4 regions of the Thalassolituus pacificus genome follow, and region 1 is predicted to be linked to each of the others. Evidence: predicted binding sites of a transcription regulator. Region 1 holds the regulator's gene; each other region holds the start of a gene.
What was found. The regulator FNR, encoded in region 1, switches genes on or off when oxygen is low (the NO sensors DNR and NnrR bind a similar motif). The targets are predictions, from matches to a motif close to TTGATNTANATCAA.

Region 1 (5,813 bases):
CCGCCAGTGGAGAAAGGGCATCTGAATTCATGTCTTTATGCTAGCACAGCGGCGGGTGTTTCCGGTTTTATGGTGCAGGCAAAGCGTGCTGCTCAAGGCTGGTCGGGGTCGGTATCCTCAATCAGCTGACGGGCAAACGCCGGCAGGCGATGTTTGATCCGGTTGAGTTTGTGAGAAAACGCGCGGTAACGGCGACGTATAAACTGCAAAAAATGCCGCACTTGCGGAATGGTGCCGACGAGCATGGACAGGCCAAGGATGATCAGGATAATGCCCAGCGGGATGGGCATCGGAGTGATAATAATCCCCAGCAGCAACAGCAGAATACCGGTCACCATTTTTACGCTGCGTTTGATCATTCTGCGTCATCATCCAGATTGTCGTGCCGGTTTTTCCGGTTCTTTTGGCATACTGTTCGTTGCTCTTCAGGCATGCCCATACTGACACCCTGACATGACTCTGTTGCGAAACCATGAAATCTTTTGGTACAGGCCCCGTTGTTTATGAGTGAACAGGAAAAAAAGCCGCTGCCCAAACGCAGCCATCTGATTACCCCCGAAGGGGAACAGGCTTTACGCAAAGAATACGACTATCTGTGGCGAACCGAACGACCAAAGGTTACGCAGGAAGTCTCCGATGCGGCCAAGCTGGGTGATCGCTCAGAAAATGCCGAATACATTTACGGCAAACGCCGCCTGCGCCAGATCGACGGTCGTGTCCGCTTTCTGCTGAAGCGTCTGGAGATTCTGACGGTGGTGGATCGGCTGCCGGCTGATCCGCAGAAAGTCTTTTTTGGTGCCTGGCTGGAACTCGAAGACGATGAGGAAAACATCCACCGCTATCGTCTGGTGGGCGAGGACGAAATTGACCTCAAGCGCGGCTATATCAGCGTCGATGCGCCGCTGGCGCGGGGGCTATTAGGTAAGCGCATTGATGACGAAGTGACCGTGCGCCTGCCGAAAGGTGAGGAGACCTTTTACATTCTCAGTGTGTGTTATCAGCGTCCGTCGTGGGATGCCGGCGGCAGTAATCAGGCGGTGTTTTCGGCTTGAGGCCGGGCATCATCAGGCAGAGCGCTGAGACAGATCGCTGCTAGGCTTAATGGCAGGAGGATCATTATGACATTAGCACGCGTTATTACCGTTTTGCTGCTGTTCTGGCCGATGGCTGCTGCTGTTAAAGCTGCGGACGTTACAGCCAACGCTGAGTCTGCGGCCGAAGAGGGCGAAACCTGGCCCTTTGCCGGCGTGTATAAAATGCCGGTCTGGATTGATCAGGTGCAGCGGGTCTGCCCGTGGAAGTCCGATGCCGGAGAGGGATATATCCGTGTCGTCCGCACTAATTTCAAAGGTCCGCACGGTATTTATCTGCAATGGATCCGTAAAGGCATTGCCGGTAGCGAAACTCAGGCCATTTCAACGGTATGGGTAAAAGAACTGGAAGAGCAGTATCAGGTACGTCTGCAAATGCCGCAGCCGGAACTCAGCAGTGCGGCTTGTCACCTGACAGCGCTGGCGGAGTCCATCATTACCGACCGGCGCTATAAAATGGAGTTTATTGTGAAAGGGCCGGGGGATTATCAGCTGCTGGTCACCAGCATGTTGCAAGGCGGTTTGTGACCGCCTTTTCTTTTTTGCCGGCAAAAAAGCAGTCAGATCAGTCGATCTGAACCACATCCAGACGGGTAAACAGATGACCTTTGTCCTGCTTATCCTGCAGGGTGACAAAATCAAACAGCTGAGTATCACCTAATTGCGAAGGTGCCACATTACAGATAGCGGCAAAGATATTCTCGCTGCGCCCCGGCTGCTCTCTGTCCCACTGTTCCAGCATCATCTTAATGTTCTGGCGTTGCAGATTTTCCTGCGACCCGCACAGGTTACAAGGAATGATCGGGAAGCCCCGTGCCTCGGCAAATTTTTCAATGTCTTTTTCTTTGCAATAAGCCAACGGGCGGATCAGTACGTGTTTCTGATCGTCGCTTAACAGCTTAGGCGGCATCGCTTTGAGTTTTCCGCCATAGAACATATTCAGAAACAGGGTTTCGATGATGTCATCACGGTGATGGCCAAGAGCAATTTTATTGGCACCGATGCTTTCGGCAAAGCCGTACAGGGTGCCGCGACGCAGGCGCGAGCACAGGCCACAGGTGGTTTTGCCTTCCGGAATGATGTCTTTCACCACGCTGTAAGTGTCTTTTTCCACAATATGAAAATCAACGCCCAGCTCGGTCAGGTATTGCGGCAGAATATGCTCCGGAAAACCGGGCTGTTTCTGGTCCATATTCACGGCAATGATATCGAAATGAATCGGCGCGCTTTTTTGCAGGCTCAGCAGAATATCGAGCATGGTGTACGAATCTTTACCGCCGGACAGGCAAACCATAACCTTATCGCCGTCTTCGATCATGCGGTAGTCTTCAATGGCCTTGCCGACATTACGGCGCAGGCGCTTCTGCAGTTTGTTGAACTCGAGTTGCTCTTTGCGCTCGGCAGCGGATTCGATCATAAAAACACCCTGAATAATTGCGCCCGCTTTATAGCAGAATGCACCGGGTGAAGGAACCGCCTGCGCAGTTCTGGCAGTTAATTCTGTAGGGAAAGTCGCCGTCTGTGGGCGTAAGCAGAAAGGGGTATCGCCTGCTCAGGCGGCACGGTCGAGCAGGGCGCTGACTTCGGCAACGTTGGCGCAGAAGTCTTCAATGCTGACGCTGCTGCGAGGGTGGTAAAACCGCTTCCATAAGCGGGCAAGCTGTTCCGGGGTGGCTGTCTCCGGTAATACGAAATCGCCATTGCGGGCATAAATGAACCAGGCAACGGCGGTAGCATACGACAGGTTGGTGGTCAGTTCGGCGTGGGGATGATTCAGAAAGTCATGCTGACTGGCAAGGCCGCGTACGGTGCTGGCCAATTCCGGTTGTTGCGCCAGATAAGCATCCCAGACATGACGATGGGTCAGGCTGTGAATACGGTAAATGCCCAGGCCGCGTTGGCCAGCGACCTTCAGGTGAGATCCCAGCGCCGACTCCTGTGCAGCTGTCGCCAGCAGCAGAGTGCAGGCCATCGGCGCGGTTACGCCAATACGCTGCAGGGTTGGCTGGATTACCCAGCGGGTTAATTCGGTTGCGCAGATGCCCATGGTCACCTCCTTATACGTCATATCGGCTGAATGACGCTATTCTGCAATCTTAGATCAGATTGGTTTATCTGCCGCCGTTTTATACCAATTGCCAATAGAATGATTGGAAACCGGCGCCAGAAAAATAACATCCGTTCAGCCTTTACTACAGACAAAGCATTTCCCGTACCACCGTGACCTGAGTTAACGAATGAAAATACAGGCATAAAAAAACCGGTCAGTGACCGGTTTTCAACGTGCGGCTGAAGGCTGCTTATTCCTGCGGATGAACGGCACACTCTTTGTCAGTGTTCAGGCCCGCCAGCTCATAGAGCATATCGGCGTCCTGAAGGATCACTTCTTTGCCCTGAGTTTCGATCAGACCGTTTTTCTGGAAGCGGGTAAAAACCCGGCTGATGGTTTCAACCGCCAGACCCAGATAATTACTGATATCCACCCGTGACATCGGCAGGCGGAAGTGGCTGGCCGAGAAGCCGCGGCGTGAGTAACGCTGGGAAATATCAATCAGGAAAGAGGCGACGCGCTCTTCGGCGTTCTTTTTGCTGAGCAGCAACATCATGTTCTGGTCGTGACGGATTTCAGTGCCCATGGTGCGCATTAACTGTTTGCGTAAATCGGGCAGATCATCGGCCAGGGTGTCGAGTTGTTGCAGCGGAATTTCACACACGGTGGTGGTTTCCAGTGCTTTGGCGGTCAGCGGATAGTTGCCGTTATCGTAGCCGGCCAGACCGACCAGTTCTGAGGCCAGGTGGAAACCGGTAATCTGTTCTTCGCCATTACTGGCTAATGTGTAGGTTTTCAGAGCGCCGGTGCGGACCGCAAAGACGGATTGAAACGCTTCGCCTTGCTGGAACAGCAGCTGGCCTTTCTGAATCGGACGACCGCGGCGGATGATATCGTCGAGGCGCTCCATATCGGAATCGTTCAGGGACAGTGGCAGACACAGTGCATTCAGTGAGCAGGTCTGGCAGTGTGGTTGAGTGCCCCGCATGGGAGCAGGCGCAACGGGTGTCGTTTTCATGACTGATTCCTGAGTAAAACTCCAACACTGGAGTAGGTAACAAGTGCAACAGTTGCGGCTATGTTCGGCATTAGCGCGCGATCTGTCAAGAAAGCAGCCAGACCGAAGCGGCCGTCCACAGGCCAAATCCTATCAGTAATCCTCCGGCAACCTGACGCACGCGGTTATTGCTCAGAAACGGCGTCAGAACATTGGCCGCCAGTGTGCTGGCAAACAGTGCCGGCAGGGTACCCAGACCAAAGGCGAACATCGCGGCGGCTCCCAGCAAAGGCTGGCCATTTGCGGCAACCCAGCTCAGCGTGCTGTAAATCAGGCCACAGGGCAGCCAGCCCCAGAGCATGCCCAGCCACAAGCGATCAATCGCGCGTGGTGACTGCATAAAACGGCGTGTCAGAGGCTGCAGGTATTTCCAGATTCCCTGACCCAGTTGTTCGATACGGGTCAGCATTAATGACCAGCGGGCAATATACAGGCCCATCAGGATCAGCATCAGTGCCGCCAGCGTGCGCAATACCAGCATCAGCCATTGGTGCTGGCTCTGCAGCCACAGGCCGGCGCTGGCGACAATCAATCCGGCGATGCTGTAACTGAGTATGCGCCCGGCGTTAAACAGCAGAGTCACGCGCACACGTTGCGTGCCGGCGTTGCTGCCAATGGCGGCGGCAATCCCGCCGCACATTACCAGGCAGTGGCTGGAGCCAAACAGGCCGAGCAGAAACGCGGTCAGCAGCGAGAGCGGTTCAATCATGGTTTGTCGGACGGCTTATCGTCTTGTGTGTCGTTGCGCGGACGGCTGACGGGTTCATCGTCATCGAACAGAATGCGGTGGGCGGGGGATTCCATATCTTCAAATTGGCCGCTTTTCACCGCCCAGAAAAAGATCAGTACAGCAATGCCGATCAGCAGCAGAGACAGCGGTACCAGGATGTAAATGATATCCATCGATCAAACCTCAGAGGAGTCAGGAGCTGGCAAACGGTTCAGGCGCAGGGCGTTGGTAACGACCAGCAGCGAACTGAATGACATACCAATCGCTGCAGCCCAGGGCGGAACAAAACCTGCCGCAGCCACCGGCAGTGCGATGAGATTGTACAGCAAAGCCCAACCGATGTTCTGGGCAATAATACGGCGCGTCTTGGTAGCACCATCCAGAGCGGTCAGTAAGGTTTCCAGACGGCCATTGGTAAGCATGACATCGGCGTTGGTTTTGGCCAGATCGGTGGCCTCGTTAACGGCCAGAGCAATATCCGCACCGGCAAGAACCGGCACATCGTTAATACCGTCACCCACCATCATGACCCGTTCACCCGCCTGCTGCCAGGCGCGTACCGCCGCCAGTTTCTGCTCTGGCGAGACACCGGTCTGCAGATCGGTAATACCCAGTGCATCAGCCACCACCTGACCGGATGCGCCGGGGTCGCCGGTCAGCAGAGAGACAGCAATACCGCGCTGTTGCAGACCACTGACAATCGACGCCGCGTTGCGGCGCAGGCTGTCGTTCAGGCGTACCCAGGCCAGCGGCTGCTGGTCGCTGGCCAGTAACAGCCACTGACCGGCTGCGTTGCTGTCGGGTTCCGCCAGAGGGGCGGCAGGCCAGGCATAATCAGCCCGGCCAAAACGCAGGGTCAGACCGTTCCACTGGCCGCTGATACCC
Region 2 (5,813 bases), on a different contig from region 1:
GTAAAAGAGACGTAAAGTGCCCGGTCAGTCATCTTCAGAGCTCTCTTGTGGTAGCTGAATAGTCACCACCAGCCCTCCTTGGGCGTGATTGCTCAGCTGCAAATTGCCACGATGATGACGAATGACCCGGTCAGCAATCGCCAGACCCAGGCCAAAACCGCGGTGGCCACTGCTCAGACTGTCAGGGCTGCGCTCCCGCGCCTGCTCGCTGCGCACAAAAGGCCGCAGCAAATCCGCCAATAAGTGCTCCGGCACCCCGGGACCATGATCGCGGATGCTGATACGTACCTGACCGCGGCGGCAGAGCAGATCAATATCCACCGAAGTACCACTGGCGGTATGCAGCAATGCGTTGCGGATAATATTTTCAAACGCCGAAGTCAGTAACCGCGCGTCACCCTGAACCCAAACAGCATCCATAGGCAGGTTCAGTTGCAGCACATTTTGTGGCCGTTCGAAACGGGCGTCAGCAACAACCTGTTGCAACAAGGCCGCGCAGTTAACCGATTGCCAATGGCTGTGATCCTGCACCGTTTCCAGCCGCGCCATGCCCAGCAGATCTTCAATCAGTTCATTCAGGCGCTGGGTCTCCAGCTCAATACGGTCGAGGTATTCCTCCTGCTCTGGCACGGCATCCAGGCGTGCCAGCTCAAGGGCAACGGCGGTGCGTGCGAGTGGCGAACGCAATTCGTGGGAGACATCGCGCAACAACTGGCGCTGGTCGGAAATCAGCCGTTGCAGACGCTCGGCCATCTGACCAAATTCACGCCCCAGCTCACCAATTTCGTCACGCCGCCGCAGTAATTTAGGTGCAATCCGCACCGGCCACTGGCCATCGGCAAAGGCCCGTACGCTGCGCTGCAAAGACAGCAACGGCCGCGCCATGTAGCGCGACAGCACAAATCCCCAGATAGCAAACAGCAGCAGCGATGCCAGAAATCCCCAACCGAGATAAGCCGGTAAGTTAAACACCGCCAGCGGGTGCAGAAACTCAACCACCAGCAGATAGACCCGGCCATCGTGACTCTGCAGCGGTGCCTTCACCAGAATTTCGGTTTGTCCGAGTGGATTAACCCGCGCCTGATAAGAGTCGGACGCAAAGGCGTATTCCAGAACATCGGCCGGCACATGGGGCAACAGGCTGATGCCCTGATCGTCAAAGACATAAGCATTCACACTGGGATGGCGCTCGAAGGTCAGCAACCATTCGAGCAACAAGGGTTCTCCGCCACGCTGCAGAATCAGCTCGGCCGCGGAGATATAACCGCCCGTAGGCGCAATCAGGTTAACGGAGTCGTTAGACCACTGGCGGTAATACATCGCCAGTAACAGGGTCACCAGCGTGGCCACTAGACTGGTGACCATAAAGGCGAGGTAGATCCGAATAAAGATGCCGCGCACGAATCAGGCCTGAGCCATATCCTGTTCCGGAGCGTACATGTAGCCAACGCCACGAATGGTACGGATACGGGCATCGCCGTTGCGGTTAGGTCCGAGCTTTTTACGCAGATTACTCAGATGCATGTCCAGACTGCGGTCAAACAGCGTCAGGGAGCGCTGCATGGATTGCTCCGCCAGGCGGTTTTTCTCCACCACTTTGCCCGCGTCGCGAGCCAGTACACTGAGAATATTGAACTCGGTGACGGTGAGTTCTATGGCTTCGTTGTTACGCAGCACCTGATGCTGGTCGAGATCGATCACCAGTTCATCCAGCTCAATATTGGCCGAGACAACCTCGGCGGAACGATTGCGCCGCAATACCGAACGCAGACGCGCAGACAGTTCACGGGGATTGCAGGGTTTCGGCAGGTAATCGTCAGCACCAATCTCCAGACCTTCAATACGGTCAATCTCATCACCTTTGGCGGTCAGCATGATAACCGGCAGATCACTGCGCTGGCGGATGCTGCGCAGAATTTCGAGGCCGTTACCTCCCGGCAGCATGATATCGAGAATAACCGCCTGGTATTTGCCGGTCAGTGCTTCGCTCAGTCCTTCGTCGGCGGTATGTACCGTCGTGACCTTAAACAACTCACGTTCGAGGTAACGGCGCAGCAATGCACACAGTTCCTGATCGTCATCAACCAATAACAAATTCATAAGTTCCCCCGGTTATGGGGCTCAGTGTCAGAGAAAAAGCGCTGTAGTTTCAAGCAGCTGAACCGTTTCTTTACATTATGTAAAGAAACGGACGTTATTATTCTTCACGCCGGTGCTCGGCAACGAAGGTAATGGCCTCGTCGACGGCCTTGATAACACTGTTATTGGTCTGCACCAATTCGTCCGGTGTCATGAAAAACGCCATATCCACTTCAAAGCGGATATAGCGTGGTGGCAGGCGATTCAGCGCAACACAGGCAATGTCTGCCATATGCTCAATGCTGACCTCCGGCGTCTGGCCATGCAGACGACGCAGAATCTCTTCCGCAACCAGCTGCTCATAGTAATTACGAATGTGATTATTGATGCTCATGCCACCCTCCTTTAAGTAGTCTCAGCATAGCACTCCGGCTATTTCCTGCTTTACTGATAAACAGAGTACAACCACTCCGGGATGGGCGCTAACGCCGTCAATCCGGACTTTCTACAGGAACATGATATGAAATTGGTCAGCGACCTGATGACCCGCGAACTGCTTACCCACTTACCTGACGATACCCTGCAGGATGCCGAACAAACCATGGGGCGCCATCAGATCCGTCATATTCCGGTGGTCGATGAAGAAGGGAAAATTTTTGGCCTGCTCAGCCAGAAAGAGTTTTTAACCGAAGCGTTCCGCATTACCGATAAATTCGGCGCGCATAACATGCAGACGTATCTGGCCAAGACAACCCTGCGCTCCTGCATAAACACTGACGTACAAACCATTCCGGCTGATATGCCACTGACCACCGCCGGGCAACAATTGCGTAACAGCCGCCAGGGCTGCTTGCTGGTCACCGACAGCGACAATCATCTGATTGGCCTGCTCAGTTCGAAAGATTTCGTCCGCCTGGCGATTGAATTACTGGAACGTCAGGACGGATAACGCCGCTGAATATCATCAATCTGTTGTGGATGCTGCAATACCGCATCCACACAAGCCTGGTCGAGTTCGTGCGCTACCGCCATTCTCTGTAGCTCAGCAAAGACGTTTTCCTGTGGCCACGCTTCTTTATAACTGCGTCGGTTCAGCAACGCATCGAGAATATCGGCAACAGCAATAATGCGCGCCTCCAGCGGAATATCATCCCCCTGTGCGCCCAGATAACCGCTGCCATTCAACTTTTCATGATGAAACTGAACGATATTACGCAACATTTCCGTATGCTCCATATCACCCAAAGAAAAGTGTGCCAGCGCCTGATCAACAATGTCGCGCCCCTCTTTTACATGCGTTTTCATGCGCTCAAATTCATCGCTGCTCAGAGGGCCGGCTTTGTGCAGAATACTGTCCGGAATCGTTATTTTGCCAATGTCATGCAGTGGCGCAAACAAAGCCAAGTATTCGATAAAGGCATCACTTAACTGCAGTGTTTTCTGCAGCGAACGGGCAATCATACGCGCATAAGCCGCCATGCGCCGTACATGCGCATCGGTTTCAACTGAACGCCGGCCGCTGACATCGGTGGCAAAATTTACCAGCGCCTGCATGCGGCGAACGGCATCCTGCTCACGCACCAACAGCTGAGCGATCAGGTGCGCCCAAAGATTGCAGTAGGCAATTTTCTGTTCAGAAAAATAATCGCGCTGTAATGAATTGAGAAACAGAAAACCCAGTAATTCTCCATCGTTAAACACCGGCATCGTCAGGCTGGCACGATACCCCTGTGATAACAGAGCCTCGGTATGAGCTGACCAGCGTGTATTGCGGAAGCAGCGCATATCATTCACCACACGCACCGCCGGTTTTTCGGCCAGTTCGCGCAATGACGGAACATCATCAAGACCGACGCTGTAACCCAGCAACGGTGAGGCATCGTCGCTTTCATAAATAAAGGTCGACAGCAGGCCGTCATCGTCGTTGTACAGCACCAGAGCAAAACGCTGAATGCCTTCATACTGCTCGCGTAACACGCGGTAAAGGCGTTCGATACGCTGCATAAAATGCATTTTATGACCCAAAGCCTGATAGGGATCGTTAAGAAACAGGGGTTCTTCCATGTCTGCTCTCGCCGCCATTCAACAGCCACAGTGTAGGCCAACTGGCCCGCGCCCGGCGGCAGAGAATGCTGCCTTCCTGATACACATCAAGGTGAAAAGCCAACCACTGGCCTAGCCTAAAGTAAAGCTAACAAAGGAAAGTGATATGGATACCAGCGCCGTCAGACAAGTCTTAACACAGCGTAAAGCCATGCTGGAAAACCGCGCCAGTAAGGTTGAGCGTGATGCCAGTCACCGCGATGAGCCACTGTCGGCGGATTTTGCCGAGCAGGCGGTCGAACGGGAAAATGATGATGTTCTGCACGCCATCGCCGGTGAATCTTTACACGAGATCACGATGATCAATCAGGCTCTGACACGTTTGGATGCAGGTATTTATGGCGAATGCAGCGAATGTGGAAATACCATCGACGAAAAACGCCTGCAGGCCGTTCCTTACACAACCCAATGTATCCAGTGCGCAGAACAGACTGATTAACGCTCGCCACCATCCAGGTCGCGTCCCTGTTCACGGCGTTGCTGCTCAGCTTCCAGGGCAATGGTCAGCAGCTGATCCAGTTTGGTTTCCAGCTGCTCCATACGGCTTTCCATTTTAGCCAGCCGGTCGGCATTCGCCGTTTCTTTGGCGATCAGATCCTCTTCTTCCTGCTGCATAAAGAACGCTGAGAAGCTGGCGGTCATCATCGAAAATAAGCCAATACCCATCAGAATCAGCACCGATCCGAATAAACGCCCGGCGGTGCTGCCCGGCACAATATCGCCATAACCGACCGTCGTCACCGTCACCCAGGCCCACCAGATACCATCCATCGGTGTCTGCACATTGGGATCAATCACAGCCATTAAGGTGCCGGCCATAATGATGATGATAAAACTCACCATCAGCGTTGGCCCCAGATGATTTCTTCCCATAATTTTCTGGAACGAGCCGGACATATTCATCAACATGGTGAACATCGCCAACAGTCGCAATGCGCGTAATCCACCGGCGTGAGGAAAGGCCTGCCAGAGCAACGGCATACCGGCAATCACAATCACCAGATTGCTCCAGTTATTACGTAAGTAGCGCGCTTTATCGTCGACCACGGCGGTCAGCACCAGCGTTTCCAGCAGGAAAAACGTCCACAGAAACCAGTCGGTAATGTAGGTGTATGGCAGTGGGCCATCGGCGCGGGCTTCGAGATACCACTCGAACACAATCCAGAAGGCGATAAGAATCATCGGCCATTCAAACATGCGGCCGATGCGCCGGGCGCGGGCATTTTCGTTGTTATCAACGCCGGAAAGGCCGACCATTTTAGAAAAAGAGAGAATCATCAAAGCTCAGTTCAGCACCGTCGGGTAAGCCGCTTTATAAAAACGGGTTACGTAAAAGAGTAGCCGAATCTTAACGCTAAAACGCGACGCAGATCATCCGGCAAGGAAAAACCGGCGCCTTACCATCCGTATTCAGAACTGCGGATTAACCTGAACGTCGCTGGTGGTGGAATTGGCAATAAAACAATGCTGATGCGCTTTATCATGCATCGCCAGCACCGCCGCCTCATCCGGTTGCTTATCGCCGCCGAATACCGCTTTCGGATTCAGGCGGATACACGACACCCAGAATTTACCATCTTCGCGCTGTGCCATTTCTGCCACCGCCGAATCTTCATACGACAATACCTGCA
Region 3 (5,813 bases), on a different contig from region 1:
GGAAGCGCTCGTCGAGGTACTCCATCATCACGTTGGGCTCGTACAGAACCAGATCGCGATCTACCAGTGTCGGCAGCGAGTTGTATGGGTTCAGTGATGCCAGATCTTCTGGCTTGTTGTCAGGATCGACGTCATGAATTTCTACCGCCACCCCTTTTTCAGCCAGTACGATACGTACACGGTGACTGTAATGATCTGACGCATCCGAATAGAACGTCATGGAAGAGCGTTTAGCCACAACCCCCATAATTTCCTTACCTCTTAGCAAACCCAAAAACAAAGATAGCCCGGCCGCAAACGCGGACGGGCTGTGCAGGCAATCAACTGCCGGACGACTTACTTAACGTCGCGCCAGTATTCTTTGTTCAGCATATATACAGGAACAAAGAAGATTGCCAGGAATAACAGTACCCACCAGCCGATGCGCTCACGCTCAACGGCAATTGGCTCCGCCATGTACACCAGGAAGTTAACCAGGTCGTACACAACTTTGTCGTACTCTTCAGCAGACAGGGTGCCTTCTTCGGCCAGATACAGGACACCTTCGTGCTCTTCGGTGATTTCCTGACCCGTCAGGGTATCAAAACCAACAGCAACCTGGGCGGTACCTTTTACCTGACGACCCTGAAGGCCAGCCAATACGTGTGGCATACCAACGTCTTTAAATACGGCGTTGTTGACGCCCCAAGGACGGTTTGGATCCTCGTAGAAGCTGCGCATGTAGGTGTATACCCAATCCGGGCGACGTACACGGGCAACCAGAGTCAGATCCGGAGGTGTAGCACCGAACCAACGCTTGGAGTCTTCTTTGTGCATACCGATGGTCATCAGTTCACCGAATTGCTTATCGGCAAAAATCAGATTCTCTTTCATCTGCTCTTCCGGAATACCCAGGTCGCGGGCAACACGGTTAAAGCGGGCGTGCTCCAGAGAGTGACAGCCCATGCAGTAGTTAGCAAAGGTCTGAGCACCACGCTGCAAAGAGGCAGTGTCTTTCAGGTCTGTCAGGTGCTTATCCAGATGCACATCGGCACCGGCCGCAATAGCAAAAGCTGGAATAAATGCGGCAATTAACGCGAATACTTTTTTCATTATCAGTGGCCCCCGGTTACGCGCTCTGGTACTGGTTTGGTTTTTTCCATGCGGGTGTAGAACGGCATCAGCAGGAAGAAACCAAAGTAAATAACTGAGCAGAAACGAGCCAGGAAAGTATTCAGGTCGTTCGCTGGCTGAGTACCAAGCCAGGTCAGTTCAACGAAGGCTACGGCGAAGACAACAATAAATACTTTGCTGATCCAGCCTTTGTAGCGCCAGCTCTTAACCGGGCTGCGATCCAGCCATGGCAGAACAAACAGAACGGCAATCGCAGCGGCCATGGCAATAACGCCCAGCAGCTTATCCGGTACTGCACGCAGGATGGCGTAGAACGCACCGAAGTACCAAACAGGAGCAATGTGTGCCGGAGTTTTCAGGCCGTTAGCAGGCTCGAAGTTCGCGTATTCCAGCATGAAGCCATTACCTTCAGGGAAGAAGAACAGCACAGTACAGAAAATCATCAGGAAGACGACAATACCCACCAGGTCATGCACGGTGTAGTAAGGGTGGAATGGAATACCATCCAGCGGCTTACCGTTTTCGTCTTTCAGTTTTTTGATATCAACGCCATCCGGGTTATTGGAGCCCACTTCGTGCAGTGCCAGCAAGTGCAGAACTACCAGCATGACGATCACCAGAGGTACCGCAACCACGTGCAGGGCGAAGAAACGGTTCAGGGTGGCACCGGAAATCAGGAAGTCACCACGAATCCATTCAGTCAGTGCATCACCGATACCAAAAGGAATAACCGAGAACAGAGAAATAATTACCTGCGCACCCCAGTAAGACATTTGTCCCCATGGCAGCACGTAACCCATGAAAGCTTCCGCCATCAGAGCCAGATAAATCAACATACCGAAGATCCAGATCAGCTCACGTGGCTTCTGGTATGAACCGTACAGAATCGCACGCATCATGTGCAGATAAACGGCAATAAAGAAGAAGGTAGCACCGGTGGAATGCAGGTAACGGATCAGCCAGCCCCACTCAACATCACGCATGATGTATTCAACAGAGGCGAAAGCGCCTTCTGCACTCGGAATGAAGTTCATGGTCAGCCAGACGCCGGTCAGGATCTGGTTGGCCAGCATCATCATTGACAGAACGCCAAAGAAGTACCAGAAGTTGAAGTTTTTCGGCGCATAGTACTTAGACATATGCTTTTCATAGGTCTGGGTGACCGGCAGACGGTCGTCAATCCAGCCCATCAGAGTGTTTTGCTGCTTACTCATTAAGCGTTCTCCTCGTCGACACCGATCACCAGAATGTTTTCACCCTCAAAGGAATAAGGAGGAACAATCAGATTGGTGGCTGCCGGTGAGCCGTTGAATACACGACCAGACAGGTCGAAGCGGGAACCGTGACATGGGCAGAACCAACCACCCTGCCAGTTTGCATCGAACGTTTCCGGCTGAACTTCAGCGAAGTATTTCGGCGCACAACCCAGGTGAGTACACACACCCAGCAGAACAATAAATTCTGGTTTACGTGAGCGATGGATATTGTCGGCGTAAGCTGGCTGCTGTTCTTTTACGCTGTTATCCGGATCTTTAAGGCGACTGTTAAGTGCCGGTAAATTATCCAGAGTTTCCTGAGTGCGGCGGGCAATATACACCGGCTTACCACGCCATGCGGCGGTGAGCATCGCACCCGGCTCAATTTTGCTGATATCGACTTTTGCCGGAGCACCTGCTGCTTTCGCCTTCTCACTTGGCAACCAAGATTTCACGAAGGGTACTGCGAGAAAGCCAGCGCCGACAGCACCGACGCCGGCTGTAGCGCCTACGAGCAGAGTACGCCGACTTTTATTCACGCCGTCTTGACTCATTACCATCTTCTCCCATCAAAAAAATTCTTTTGTGCTACAAGGTCAGGAGCCTGTTGTACTTTTTTTGCACAGACCCAGCGTAGCATACAGAGCGGCGCACATAGTAAAGAAATTGGGAGGTGGAAACAACCTGAAAAACCCACAGAACATGGGGTTTTGGACATAAAAAAAGCGTCCATTGACATAAGCCAATGAACGCTTCTTTTTGTATCCTTCGAGCGAATTAACGCTTGGAGAATTGTGGTTTCTTACGTGCTTTACGCAGACCCACTTTCTTACGCTCAACTTCACGAGCATCACGGGTAACATAACCCGCTGCACGCAGAGAAGGACGCAGAGTTTCGTCGTATTGCATCAGCGCACGGGTAATACCGTGACGGATAGCACCGGCCTGGCCGTTACCACCACCGCCGTTGACGTTAACAATAACGTCAAACTTGGTCAGGCTTTCAGTCAGTTCGAGTGGCTGACGAACAACCATGCGAGCGGTTTCACGACCGAAGTAAACATCCAGAGGACGTTTGTTAACGACAATGCTGCCTGTACCAGGACGCAGGAACACACGAGCTGTGGAAGTCTTACGACGACCGGTACCATAGTATTGAGTGACTGCCATCATATTATCCCAGTTTCAGTTCTTGCGGCTGCTGAGCGGTATGCGGATGCTCGCTACCAGCATAAACTTTCATTTTTTTGTACATGGCACGACCTAAAGGATTCTTTGGAAGCATACCTTTAACGGCCAGTTCGATTACCATTTCAGGCTTATGGTCGATCAGTTTCTCGAAAGAAATAGACTTCAGACCACCTGGGTAACCAGTGTGATGATGGTACATCTTGTCACTGGTTTTATTACCGGTAACTTTTACTTTGTCTGCATTGATAACAACGATGTAATCGCCGGTATCAACGTGTGGAGTGTATTCTGGCTTGTGCTTGCCTCTCAGACGGCGAGCAACCTCAGTGGCCAGGCGACCCAGCGTCTGTTCAGCTGCATCAACTACAAACCACTCACGTTTTACGGTTTCGGGTTTCGCGCTGTATGTTTTCATCAATTTCTCGCCTTTAAGGGCATGTTGATTCGAAAAGAGGGCGGCATTCTATAGGAAGGAAGATCCTTCCGCAAGTCATAATCCTGTATGAATTATGATCCGGCCGGTAACTCAGGCAAAGCCCGGACCGGTACAGAGATGGCGCCCGCCGGCACAGTAAAAGAAACCGCCGCTTGCAGGGCTGCAAGCGGCGGTTCAGGTATCTGTGCTGGCTGTGCTTTGATCAGTAATGTTCCGGCTCGCGGAACTTCACCAGACCGTAAATCAGGGTCAGCATGGTGACCATGATATCGAGCAGGATGGCCAGGGCCATCATAGTCGAGGTGTCTTCCTGCTGGTCGTAACCCAGCGTTTGCCCAACATAGAAGCAGGTAACGCTGACGACAAAACCAATCAGGATGCAGGCTACCAGAAAATAGCCCTTGCCGTCATCCATCGTGAGCGTTTCATCCAGAACCTTTACCTGCAACAGGAAGTAAGCGCCGTAACAAAGCAGACATGCCAGCGCCATACCGACCAGAAAATAAGCAACCATAATCATTAACCTGCAGAACAATAACTGGTTAAAGACTAGTTCAGATACGGCAGGCCGCAAGACAACGCTGACCGTACTGTCAGCGAGCCTTATTGCCACTCAGTGCGCTTTTCTGCTCTTCATCGCGCCGCAGTATGCGCGACACCAACATTCTCAGCTGCGCAGGCTTGATGGGCTTGTGCAGATAATCCAGCTGCAGGCGGCGGAATTCATTGACGACGTCATCACTGGTATCTCCAGTAACAATCAAAGCCGGCACATCCGCAATAACCGAGCGGATCACAGACACAAAGTCACAGCCATTGTATTTTCCTGGCATGCGATAATCGGCAATCAGTAATTGTGGGCAGAATCCATCATGGACAGCCTGAAGGGCAGATTCTGTGGTCAGAAAACCTGTACATTCCGCGCCCCATGACGATAAAAGAGAATCCGTTGCTTCAAGGATCAATGCCTCATTATCAACAATCATAACCCGCAGGCCATCAAGGCTTCCTGAAATACTGCCGCTCTCAGCAGTATTCAACATGGGAGGCGCGCGTTCCTCCTCTTTGCCGGGAGGCAATGTAATAATGAACTCCGTTCCTTTGCCCAGTTCAGAGCGCACCTCAATATCATGACCCAGGAGGCCCAGAATCCGGCGTACTATCGCCAACCCCAGCCCCAGCCCCAGACGGCGGTCCCGCTCCTGATTCTCAACCTGAAAAAATTCCTGAAAAATAGCCTCCAGGTTTTCAGCGGATATGCCGATGCCGGTATCCCGGATATGCATGCGTACGGCACCACCATCGACACTCTCAAAACGGACATCCACTTTACCATGTTCGGTATAACGGAATGCATTGACCAGCAGATTGGTGATAACCCTTTCCAACAAAATGGGATCCGATTTAACGATATGCCGCCCATAGTCAACATTAAAGTCCAATCCCTGCTGTCCGGCCTTCAGCTGAAACTGACACTCCAGTTTGTGAAATATATCCTCCAGCATAAAGCTGATACGACTTACCTGCACATTGCCGGAGTCGAGATGCGATACGTCAAATAATGCATCAAGAAGCTCATTAAGCGCCCCCACTCCCTGACGAATATTACGCAAATCGGTTTGCATCTCAGGCTCCCGCACTTTTGCAGCAAGAATCTCGGTATACAGGTTGACCGCCTGTAACGGCTGGCGCAGATCATGGCTGGCAGATGCAAGAAAGCGCGACTTCTCCTCACTGGCCCGGTTTGCCCGATCCGTCTGCTGCTGTAAATCGGCAATCAGATCAAGGTTGGCGTATTTAAGACGAATAGAGTTGTC
Region 4 (5,813 bases), on a different contig from region 1:
TTTTCTGATTGGCTTTGTGGTGCTGATTGTTGCGGCACAGTTCCCGCCGCGCTTCTATCAGACTGTTGCTCCCTGGGCGTTTGCTATTGGTGTCATCGCCCTGATCGGCGTACTGGTCATGGGCGTCGGCGCTAAAGGCGCACAACGCTGGCTGGCCATTCCCGGCCTGCCGCGCTTCCAGCCGTCAGAGCTGGTCAAACTGGCACTGCCGTTAACCGTCGCCTGGTATATGTCGACCCGGCCGGTTCCGCCGCGCTTGTTCGATCTGATGAAAGCCATGCTGATCATCGGCCTGCCAACGGTGCTGATTCTTAAACAGCCCGATCTGGGAACCTCCATTCTGATCAGCGCCTCCGGCATTCTGGTGCTGTTTTTTGCCGGTATGTCCTGGACGCTTATTCTGTCGATGATCGGTATCGTTGCCTCGTGTGCGCCGCTGATGTGGTTTTTTGTGATGCGCGAATATCAGAAGCAACGGGTACTGACCTTTCTCAATCCGGAAAGCGACCCTCTCGGTTCCGGCTGGAATATTATTCAGTCGAAAACCGCTATCGGTTCCGGCGGTATTGACGGCAAAGGATTTTTACAGGGCACGCAATCACAACTCGAATTTCTGCCCGAGAGTCATACCGATTTTATTATTGCTGTACTGGCCGAAGAACTCGGCCTGATTGGCGTACTGTCGCTGCTGACACTGTATTTCCTGATTATTATGCGCTGTCTCTATCTTTCGTCACGCTGTGAAACTTTATTCGGCCGTTTGTTGTCCGGTAGTCTGGCAGTTACGTTTTTTATTTACGTGTTCGTAAACATAGGTATGGTCAGTGGCATATTACCAGTGGTCGGCGTACCCTTGCCGTTGGTGAGCTACGGTGGCACCTCGGTAGTCAGTCTGTTGACGGCTTTCGGATTAATTATGTCTATGTATACCCACCGGCAGAATTAGGATAAAAATTTATGCGCATTTTTCGCGACACTCTGACAAAGCTGAGCAGCACACTGTTGTTATGTGCCGCGTTGCCCGTTTCGGCAGCGTACGATCAGCACCCGCGCAGCGAAGAGTTTATTGCCGAAGCCAGCAAAGAATACAAAGTAGACCCGGCGGAAATCCGTACCTGGCTGAGCCACGCCGAAAAACTCGATTCTGTGCTGGAAGCGATTGCCCGTCCGGCTGAAAAAGTAAAAGAGTGGGACGAGTATCAGGATATTTTTCTGACCAAAAAACGCATCTCCGCAGGTAAAGCGTTTTTGCAGGAACATGCCGAACTGCTGCAACAGGCAGAGCAAAAATTTGGTGTTGATAAACACATTATCGCCGCCATCATTGGTGTAGAAACATTTTACGGCACCCGCCAGGGGAATTATCGCGTACTCGACTCGCTGGCAACGCTGGCATTTGATTATCCGCAACGCCCCCTGTTCTGGCGCGAATTAAAGGCGTTTTTTGCCCTGGCTCGCGATGAAGAAATTGATCCGGCCAACATCAAAGGATCTTATGCCGGTGCCATGGGATACGGTCAGTTTATTCCCACTAGCTTCCTGCATTATGCCGTTGATGCCGACAACGATGGCAAACGCGATCTTTGGGGAAATCCGGCCGATGCGATTTTCAGTGTCGCCAATTACTTTAAACGCCACGGCTGGCGCAACGGTGAAGCGGTAACCCAACGCGTACGCGTAACGGGTAAAGAATACGAAGCCATCATCAACGACAGCCTGAAACCCAAGTGGACCGTGGCTGAATTAAAAGCACTGGGCGTTGAGCCAACCAGCAAAATCGCCGATGAGCGCTCAGCAAACCTGATTCGTCTGCAAGGAAAAGTCGGCGCTGAATTCTGGCTCGGCGAGCACAATTTTTACGTCATCACGCGCTACAACCACAGCCGTATGTATGCCATGGCGGTCTATCAATTAAGTGAGGCGCTGCGTTGAAAGCGGCGACTTTACTGCTGGCGCTGACCCTGGTGCTGGCAGGCTGCGCCACCTCACGTTACCAGCACGCCAACGATTTCACTCCGGTTGCACTTGCGGACATCCATAAACTGCCGGAGCCGGAACCCAAAACCGAGCCGCGCAGCAGCATGGGTAATCCACGCAGTTATCAGGTATTCGGTAAGGAATATCAGGTAATGGACAGCGCCGATAATTACAAAGAGCGCGGCATTGCTTCCTGGTACGGCATGAAATTTCATGGTCACCGCACGTCCAACGGTGAAATTTATGATGTTTACCAATTCACCGCCGCCCATAAAACCCTGCCTCTGCCCAGCTATGTGCGAGTGACACGTGTGGACAATGGTCAATCCATTATTGTCCGCGTCAACGATCGCGGGCCTTTCCATGAAGGACGGATTATCGATCTGTCTTACGCGGCGGCGGTAAAGCTCGGCATTAATAAGATGGGCACCGCGCAGGTCGAAGTCGAAATTGTTAAACCACCGCACGCGCACAGTGTTCGCTGGGTTCAGGTCAGTGCGCTATCCGATGCGGCAGCTGCACGCCGCTTACAGGAGAGCCTGCAACGCTCATTAGCGCCCATGACCTGGCCGGTCAATATCAGTACTCAGGATGGTGGCACAGGTTTGCACAAGGTCCGTATCGGGCCGGTGCCGGAAGGCGAGGATCTGAATGCGGTGATCGAACGTCTCAATCAACTGAATATCCGTCAACCACTGCTGCTGGCAGCACACCAGTTGAACTGAAGTTATACAACGCACAGACAAAAAAAGGGGCCATGACTACAGATGTCAGGCCCAGAGGCAAGGTACTCAGCGCAGAAACAGTAAAACGAAAGCGGTACAGCGTGACTTATTCGCCAGTGCCGTGTTTTTCGATATCTTTCTTCACAGCCCAATACACACCGCCAAAGAAGGCGCAGGTCAGGGCAACAATAATCAGACCGGAAAATACAACTTCATCCATAAACATAATGCTCACCTCTCAGTTGGGCAGTGCCGTTCGGTTGTGGCAATGGCGGCAGCGGCTGCTTCATTGCGCTTGGTATGAAGTCACTTTAGCAAGGGCTGGTTGGTCAGAATTGATACAAATCAACGAAAAAAACGCCGCTGAGGGCGGTTGATCACGAGCTTGACGCACGTCAAATAACCATACTGTTAATATGACTACTGGTGCGAACTTTGCTGTTCCAGCAAGTGCCGGATCGGCAGAGAAATCAGCGGCTATTTGCTCTTTCCTGCTCCGGCTTTTTGCCGCGCCATCAATAGCAGGACGACGCGCAGGCTGATGCCGGGCTTGTCACTGTTGACCCAAACGCCAGATACCATCGCTCTGGCGCTTCTGCTGTCAGCTTAAGCCGGCTTTATTCCTTATCCACACAGGCTCAAAGATTGGTATTTATCGTCAGGCAGTGCAAACTATGGCAATTGGTGATCATAAAGGACTGGGCAAGGTGAAAGGACCTACACCACAAGCAGCCTCGCGGCTGTTGCTGTGCGGATTATTGTTCTCTGCCTCTGCCCTGCAGGCAGAAGAAACAACCTCAGACGCCCAACCTGCAGCCAACAACAGCACAACGCCGAAGCTTGCCACCGCACCGAAGCTTGTCACGCTGGAGCAGACCAACCAGCAACTGGCCGTTCTGATTCACAATCAGGATTATCTCGCCGCCTATCAGCTGGCTAAACCGCTGCTCAGTCTTTATGAAGGCGATCCGTCATTTGATTTCTATTACGGCTTCAGTGCCGCCCAACTCGGCTATTTTAACGAAGCCCTGTTCAGCTTTGAGCGCCTGAACAGCAATTACCCGAGTGTCGCCCGTTATCGGCTGGAATTAGCCCGCGCGTATTACTATCTGGGCAACTACGATGCCGCCGAGCAGCAATTCCTCCAGGTGCAAAGCAGCAATCCGCCCGCGCAGGTGCAGCAGACTATCGGGGAATTCCTGCAACGTATTCAGGAGCAGCGTCAGGCGGTCTTTCCTTCATGGGGTGGCTTTGTCTCGGCCAGCGGCGGTTATGATTCCAATTACAACACCGCTACCGATCTGAACGAGGTCGATCTGCTGGATGGTCTGCTGACCGCCAGGCTGAGTCGTGATCAGCGCGCCCAAGGCAGTGGCTACTATCAACTGCGCGCTCAGGGCAGCTATATCAGCCCGCTAACCCGGCGCAGCGCCTTGGATCTGCAACTGGGCGCCAGTCGTAAAGACAATGCCGCCGATGACCTGTTCGATCTGGATAACCTTTATGCCAGTGGTGGTATGCGTGCCATCCGCGGTCGTCATAACCTTCGCCTCGGAGGCCGTTACAGCCATTACTGGCTGGGAGGGGACGACCTGCTGTCAGAGTTATCCGCCAATATCGAATGGCATTACCGGCTCGCTCCTCAATGGCAGACTCAGGCCAGTCTGACGCTGAGTGATCAGGATAACCTGCGCAATAACGATCTTGATCTGCTGCAGGCAGAAACGCAGCTTGGTGCCGCCTTCTCGGCGGAGCAGTTTTCTGTCCAATTCGCTCTGGTATTAGCCACAGATGATGGCGAACAGGATTATCAGGCACGGGATACGCTGGGACTGAATATCAATGCCCAGCAGTTGCTGAATATTCACAACAGCCTGTATGCCAGCCTGATTCTGCGCGATTACCAGTTTCAGGGCGAAATCCCCGCGGACAATTTGCTGGCCGGTGGTGAAACCCGCGCCGAACAAATGACTCAGGCCATGGTGGGTTACGGCTATACCCTGCTGCCAACGCTGACGTTTTACACCCAGCTCAGCCACGTTCAATACGACAGCAATCTTCCCTTATACGAGTATGACCGCACGCTGCTGGAAGCGGGCGTCAATCTGACATTCTGATGGAGACCATCATGCACCGAATTATGCGCTCTGCCTGGCCACTGCAGGCACTGATGATACTGACACTGATGCTCTGGCAGACGTCGGTACGCGCCGCCGAGCTGGCCGGCCACATCATTATGGTAAAAGGCGATGTAAGTGCTCAGGCCGCCGACGGCAGCAGTCGCAACCTGAAACGCCGGGATGAAATTTATATTAACGATACCATCAGCACCGGCGCCGGCAGCCGCGTGCAGATCCGCTTTATTGATAACGCCCTTCTGGCACTGCAATCAGACAGTAAGCTCAGCATTCATGCCTACCAGGAGGCTGACGCCGATGGCAAAGGTGAAAAAGCACTGATGGAACTGGTCGAAGGCGGCTTCCGCACGCTGACCGGTACCATCGGCAAGGGTAACAAAGAGGCTTATCGGGTCGACACGCCGGTCGCCAGCATTGGTATCCGCGGCACCATGTACACCACCCTGCTGGCGAAGGGCAAACTGATCGCCGGCGTCTGGAAAGGCGGCATTACCCTGTCATCGTCACAGGGCAGTTTTAACCTCGGCCAGGATGCCGATTTCAACTTCGGCGAACTTGGCAACAGCGGCTTTCAGGGAATGCTGGAAGCGCCACAGGAACTGGACAGTGCCGATACCTCATCCGCAATCCCGGACGACGATGCTATTGCGGGAGATGATACTCAGGACAGCAGCAACCTGCCGCCACCGGATCCGGCCACTACATCCGCTTCCCAAACCGGCATGAATGACCGCACAGATAACCGTAAAATACCGGGGCCGCTGGATCAGGACGCCGACAGCGGTACAGAAGAAACCCTGCAGGAATCCGGTAATCTGGTTCACAACACACAATCGCCGGACATACGCCTGACTGCGGAAGAATATACGGCATTAATGAACAGCAACCACATCGGCAGCATTATTGTGAACGGTCAGGTGGTGACGGCATCGGCGTTCAAGGATGGTCGCGGAGAGCCGGTGTTTGTTTCTGT

Region 2: NYR02_RS13405 (TraR/DksA family transcriptional regulator) is a predicted target of FNR. The motif match lies at 4,220-4,233, and genes of this name have one in related genera.
Region 3: petA (ubiquinol-cytochrome c reductase iron-sulfur subunit) is a predicted target of FNR. The motif match lies at 3,102-3,115, and genes of this name have one in related genera.
Region 4: ccoM (cytochrome c oxidase subunit CcoM) is a predicted target of FNR. The motif match lies at 3,088-3,101, and genes of this name have one in related genera.

What each region holds. Positions count from the first base shown of each region.
Region 1 is NZ_JAOANI010000019.1:21,965-27,777, forward strand. It holds gene NYR02_RS10720 (DNA-J related domain-containing protein) at 1-31, opposite strand, end outside; gene NYR02_RS10725 (hypothetical protein) at 93-359, opposite strand; gene greB (transcription elongation factor GreB) at 504-1,052, shown strand; gene NYR02_RS10735 (hypothetical protein) at 1,119-1,619, shown strand; gene ttcA (tRNA 2-thiocytidine(32) synthetase TtcA) at 1,657-2,508, opposite strand; gene NYR02_RS10745 (hypothetical protein) at 2,644-3,138, opposite strand; gene fnr (fumarate/nitrate reduction transcriptional regulator Fnr) at 3,392-4,159, opposite strand; gene NYR02_RS10755 (sulfite exporter TauE/SafE family protein) at 4,245-4,907, opposite strand; gene ccoS (cbb3-type cytochrome oxidase assembly protein CcoS) at 4,904-5,101, opposite strand; gene NYR02_RS10765 (heavy metal translocating P-type ATPase) at 5,105-5,813, opposite strand, start outside.
Region 2 is NZ_JAOANI010000020.1:82,468-88,280, forward strand. It holds gene NYR02_RS13380 (sensor histidine kinase) at 25-1,365, opposite strand; gene NYR02_RS13385 (response regulator transcription factor) at 1,405-2,100, opposite strand; gene NYR02_RS13390 (late competence development ComFB family protein) at 2,198-2,473, opposite strand; gene NYR02_RS13395 (CBS domain-containing protein) at 2,600-3,028, shown strand; gene NYR02_RS13400 (HD domain-containing phosphohydrolase) at 3,016-4,143, opposite strand; gene NYR02_RS13405 (TraR/DksA family transcriptional regulator) at 4,289-4,621, shown strand; gene NYR02_RS13410 (potassium channel family protein) at 4,618-5,460, opposite strand; gene NYR02_RS13415 (OsmC family protein) at 5,593-5,813, opposite strand, start outside.
Region 3 is NZ_JAOANI010000028.1:22,700-28,512, reverse strand. It holds gene sspA (stringent starvation protein SspA) at 1-247, opposite strand, end outside; gene NYR02_RS14740 (cytochrome c1) at 337-1,092, opposite strand; gene NYR02_RS14735 (cytochrome b) at 1,095-2,327, opposite strand; gene petA (ubiquinol-cytochrome c reductase iron-sulfur subunit) at 2,327-2,923, opposite strand; gene rpsI (30S ribosomal protein S9) at 3,147-3,539, opposite strand; gene rplM (50S ribosomal protein L13) at 3,544-3,975, opposite strand; gene NYR02_RS14715 (hypothetical protein) at 4,199-4,510, opposite strand; gene NYR02_RS14710 (ATP-binding response regulator) at 4,590-5,813, opposite strand, start outside.
Region 4 is NZ_JAOANI010000028.1:281,194-287,006, reverse strand. It holds gene rodA (rod shape-determining protein RodA) at 1-946, shown strand, start outside; gene mltB (lytic murein transglycosylase B) at 958-1,932, shown strand; gene NYR02_RS15960 (septal ring lytic transglycosylase RlpA family protein) at 1,929-2,702, shown strand; gene ccoM (cytochrome c oxidase subunit CcoM) at 2,809-2,928, opposite strand; gene NYR02_RS15955 (hypothetical protein) at 3,377-4,819, shown strand; gene NYR02_RS15950 (FecR family protein) at 4,831-5,813, shown strand, end outside.